2 regions of the Thioclava sp. genome follow, and region 2 is predicted to be linked to the other one. Evidence: riboswitches for the same ligand, from Rfam matches in the RefSeq annotation. Region 2 holds a riboswitch; the other holds the start of a gene.
The links. Region 2 has a riboswitch for cobalamin ahead of ACN0SD_RS09830 (TonB-dependent receptor plug domain-containing protein). Riboswitches for the same ligand answer to the same signal wherever they lie in the genome.
Positions count from the first base shown of each region.

Region 1: it holds a riboswitch for cobalamin, as region 2 does, so the genes downstream of both, ACN0SD_RS14815 (DUF1636 family protein) here and ACN0SD_RS09830 (TonB-dependent receptor plug domain-containing protein) in region 2, are expected to answer to the same signal.

Region 1 is NZ_JBLXEM010000013.1:32,735-34,936, reverse strand. Features, by position in the region: gene cobW (cobalamin biosynthesis protein CobW) at 1-904, opposite strand, end outside; gene ACN0SD_RS14815 (DUF1636 family protein) at 908-1,282, opposite strand; cobalamin riboswitch at 1,385-1,608, opposite strand; gene cobO (cob(I)yrinic acid a,c-diamide adenosyltransferase) at 1,648-2,202, shown strand, end outside.
Region 2 is NZ_JBLXEM010000005.1:254,801-257,002, reverse strand. Features, by position in the region: gene ACN0SD_RS09830 (TonB-dependent receptor plug domain-containing protein) at 1-802, opposite strand, end outside; cobalamin riboswitch at 939-1,139, opposite strand; gene ACN0SD_RS09825 (DUF475 domain-containing protein) at 1,169-2,202, opposite strand, start outside.

The DNA of each region.
Region 1 (2,202 bases), on a different contig from region 2:
CCTGCACCAACAGGCGCATCGGTTTGCCCTGGACTGCGACATGGCCCTTTACGCGCAAGATATTCTGATCGCGCGCGAGACGCTGCACAGCCGAGACAAATTGATCAAGGTCGGTGATTTCGGGCAGCTCAATCACCACCGTGTCGAACTCATCATGTTCGTGATCATCCGCCCCGTCGTGATGGCTGGGACGCGCCGCCAGATCGTCTTCGGCAGCCGCGCCCAGACCCAGCACGACATTGGGGTCGATCACTCCTTCGGTAAGCGGCAAAATCGGCAGCTTGCGCGGCGCTTCGGCCTCGATCACGGCACGCGCGGCGGCAAGCCCCGCCTCTCCCGCCAGATCAGCCTTGGACAGCAGCACGAGATCAGCGCAAGCAATCTGATCTTCAAACACCTCAGACAAAGGCGTCTCATGATCCAAGCTGTCATCCGCCAAGCGCTGCGCATCCACCGCAGCCACATTCGGCGCAAAGCGCCCAGCCGCCACCGCCTCTACATCCGCCAAAGCAATCACCCCGTCCACCGTAATTTTTGAGCGGATCGCAGGCCAGTCAAACGCTTTCAGCAACGGTTTGGGCAGCGCCAGACCCGAGGTTTCAATCAAAATATGGTCGGGCTTTTGCGGGCGCGCCATCAGCGCTTCAATCGTCGGGATGAACTCATCTGCAACGGTGCAGCAGATGCAGCCGTTGGCCAGCTCGACAATATTCTCGTCGGGGCAATTTTCGTCGGCGCATTGACGCAAGATATCGCCATCGACCCCGACAGTGCCGAATTCGTTGACCAGAACGGCCAGCTTTCGATCGCCGGCATTCGCCATCAAATGCCGGATCAGGGTCGTCTTTCCCGCGCCCAGAAAGCCGGTAATAACGGTAACGGGAACCTTGGTCAGATCGGGCATGGACTACTCCTGTGAATCGGATTTCGAAGACAGCGGCGGAATGCGTGCGAGGCTTTGCTTGCGAAAAATCACCGGGCGCGCGCGCCATGGCACCAGACCGTCGGACGTGGCCGCATAGGCGGCAGAACCTGTCAGAATATCGGATGCGTTTTGCGCGCTCATATGGCCGTAAACATAGCTCCACTTGCCCGGCGCCGAGAGCGCGATAGTGCAGCCATTGTCACAAGCCGAGAGACATTCAACCGACCGGATTTCCACGCCGTCAGGGCAGTCAAGCGCGCTGAGCGCTTGCAATAAATGCGTGCCAGGACGGATTTCATCGCCCGCATCGGGTTCTGCACCACGGCAGGTCGCACACACACTCAAAATTGCCGTCATCGCACCTTTTCCTCCTGTGTCGCATCAGGGGAAAAGGCCAGAGGGAATCACGGATCACGAACGACCAGAGTCACCCATCCGGTCGCAGAAACACCCCGTCTGCCCGTAATCAACAGCGCTGGCAGGTCTCCCGGCTTGCGGATACGGGGGATCGCCCCACGGACACCCGCCTTCCCAACCCATTCGGATCAGTGGCTCGGGTGACCTCTCCGGTCACGGTCGCGGGGGCGGCTGCGCTTGAGGCTCACGATCCGATCAATCGCAAACCCTGTCGCATTCCCTCTTCACCTGCCTTAAAGACAGGAACCAGCGCAACCTCTGAGTGCGCGAGCGCAACCGTTTTGTCAAGCACGAGGATCAACCCCATGCCCCCCAAAGCCGACACCTCCGACACCTTGGCCCGCCACAGCGCCAAAATGGCGAAAAAGAAGGCCGCACGCGACAAAATCATGGCAAAAAAAGACGGGGAAAAAGGGTTAATCATCGTCCACACGGGATCAGGCAAAGGGAAGTCCTCGTCGGGTTTCGGAATGATTCTGCGCTGCATCGCGCATGAAATGCCTTGCGCGGTTGTGCAGTTTATAAAAGGCGCGTGGGAAACCGGTGAACGAAGCCTGATTACCGAGCATTTCGGCGATCTTTGCCAGTTCTACGCGATGGGCGAGGGCTTTACTTGGGAAACGCAAGACCGCGAACGCGACATCGCCGCTGCACAGGCGGGCTGGGAGAAAGCCAAAGAGCTGATCCGAAACCCCGAAATTCGGATGGTGCTGCTGGACGAAATCAATATCGCACTGCGCTATGACTACCTGTCACTTGACGATATGCTCACGTTCCTCCGCGATGAAAAGCCGCCCTTGACCCATGTTGTCTTGACAGGTCGCAATGCTGCCGAGCCGCTGATTGATGCTGCGGATCTG
Region 2 (2,202 bases):
CGACATTGTCAGCATCGACTACGTAGGCCGCCGCAGACCCCGATCCAGTCGCCGAGTCATAGTCGTAATTTTGATACGATTGGCGCAACATCACCCCGGCGGTCAACCAGTCGGTGATGTCATATTGCCCCGTGATCGTCCCCGTCGAAAGAGTCGAGGAATCGCGCTGGCCACCATCGCCCGAGATATCGTAGCCGCCTTTGTGATCTTGCGCGATGCTAAAGGCGATCTGCCCACGCGCGCCCCTATATTGCGCATTATAGTTGACATGTGTCGTGCCATACGACCCGTAACCAATGCCCGTCTGCTGATGCAGCCCCGGTTCGCTTGCCTTTTTGGTGGTAATCGAGATCACACCCGCCGCCGCATTGGCCCCGCCAATCACTGATTGCGGACCGCGCAACACCTCGATGCGTTCGATATCAGCCACGTCTAGCCCGTTGAAATAAAACGCGCCATTGTAGCCCGCCGAGGCTTTGACGCCATCAATCAACACCACGGTCATATTTGAATCACCGCCACGGATGAACACACTGCCCAGCGACGCATCGGTTTGGGTGACCGCCACACCGGGCACGCTCGAAAGCGCTTGCGTCACGGTTGCATAGCCGAGCCGGTCGATCTCATCAGCGGTGACGACTGTATAGCTGCGCCCATAGGTCAAGGCATTCAGCGGCTTAGAGCCAAGCGCGCCCGAAAACACAATCTCATCCAGCGCATAGGGTTGGCTGTCTTGCGCCAACGCGGGGGTGGCGAGTGCGGTGGATAGCAGCAGGGCCGTCGTAAGTTGGGTGGTTTTCATATCCAAATCCCTCGGAACGCAGCACGTAGCTTGCGTGAACTTCGTATTTTAAGTCTTTGGAAAAATGCCATTTCCGCCGACGGTGAAACTGTCACCACGAGCGGAATACCGCCTCTCCCGCACACCCCGCGCAGGCAGAAAGGATGAGCGCCTCGGCAGGTCTCCTGGCTTGCGGGTCGTCGTTCAAGCTGGCCTTCCCGGATCATCGACCCAGTGGCTAAGTCAGCCGTCACTCACCGCTCACAGTTGCGGGGGCAGCCCCGGAATAAGCACAACGCGCGCTGCACCGGGTTCCCTTTTGATCCGCAGGTGCGGAACCGAAGTGGCCCCCGGATGCCCGCTCATAGCCGCCCTGTCAAGGAAATTTCAACGCTCGTGAGCGATCCGTGCGCGCCTGTTGAACCGGATCGAGGAAAACAGCGCGAACCCGATCAGCCCCGCACCAACCAGCCCGGTGATCGCCTCGGGGACATGCACGAGGGTCTGGGCAAACATCACCATCGACAGGATCAGGATCGACCAGAACGCACCATGTTCGAGATAGCGGAATTCTGACAGCGTGTTGCGTTCCACCAGCATCAGCGTCATCGAGCGCACATACATCGCCCCCACGCCCAGCCCGATGGCGATCAGGAACAGGTTTTGCGTCAGCGCAAAGGCCCCGATCACGCCATCAAAGCTAAACGAGGCATCGAGCACTTCGAGATACAGAAATCCGCCCAGACCGGCGCGCGCAGTGGCGGCGGATAAACTGGCGCGGTCTAGCACCTGCCCCAGCACCTCAACGGCCAGAAACGTCGCCAGCCCCGCAACCGAGGCGAACAGAAAGTCACCCTCACTCCCCTCGGGCAGGATCCAGGTGAAGCCAAGGATCACCAACAGCACAAAGCCGATTTCAAGCCCGCGCACCGAGGCACAGGCCCGCATCCGGCATTCAAGCGTTGCGATCCAATCGACATCCTTGCCCTCGTCGATAAAGTAATTCAGCGCGACCATCATCAGGAATGCGCCGCCAAAACCGGCAATCGACAGATGCGCTCCGTCGATGATGCGGGCGTATTCGGCGGGCTGTTGCGCGGCCAGTTGGATCGCCTGCCACGGCCCGATTCCGGCGGCGATCACCACAATCAGCAGCGGAAACAAGATGCGCATCCCGAACACCGCAATCACGATACCCCACGTCAGGAACCGCTTTTGCCAGATCGGGCTCATAGTCTTGAGCTTGTTGGCATTCACGATCGCATTGTCGAAACTGAGCGAAATTTCCAGCACTGCCAGCACCGCCGCGATCAGCAGAAACGAGATCGCCCCGCCCCATGTGCCCGAATGCTGATACCCCAGCGCGAATGCCCCGAGGAGTCCTGCGATGGTGACCAAGAAGGCCCAAGTAAAATATCGCA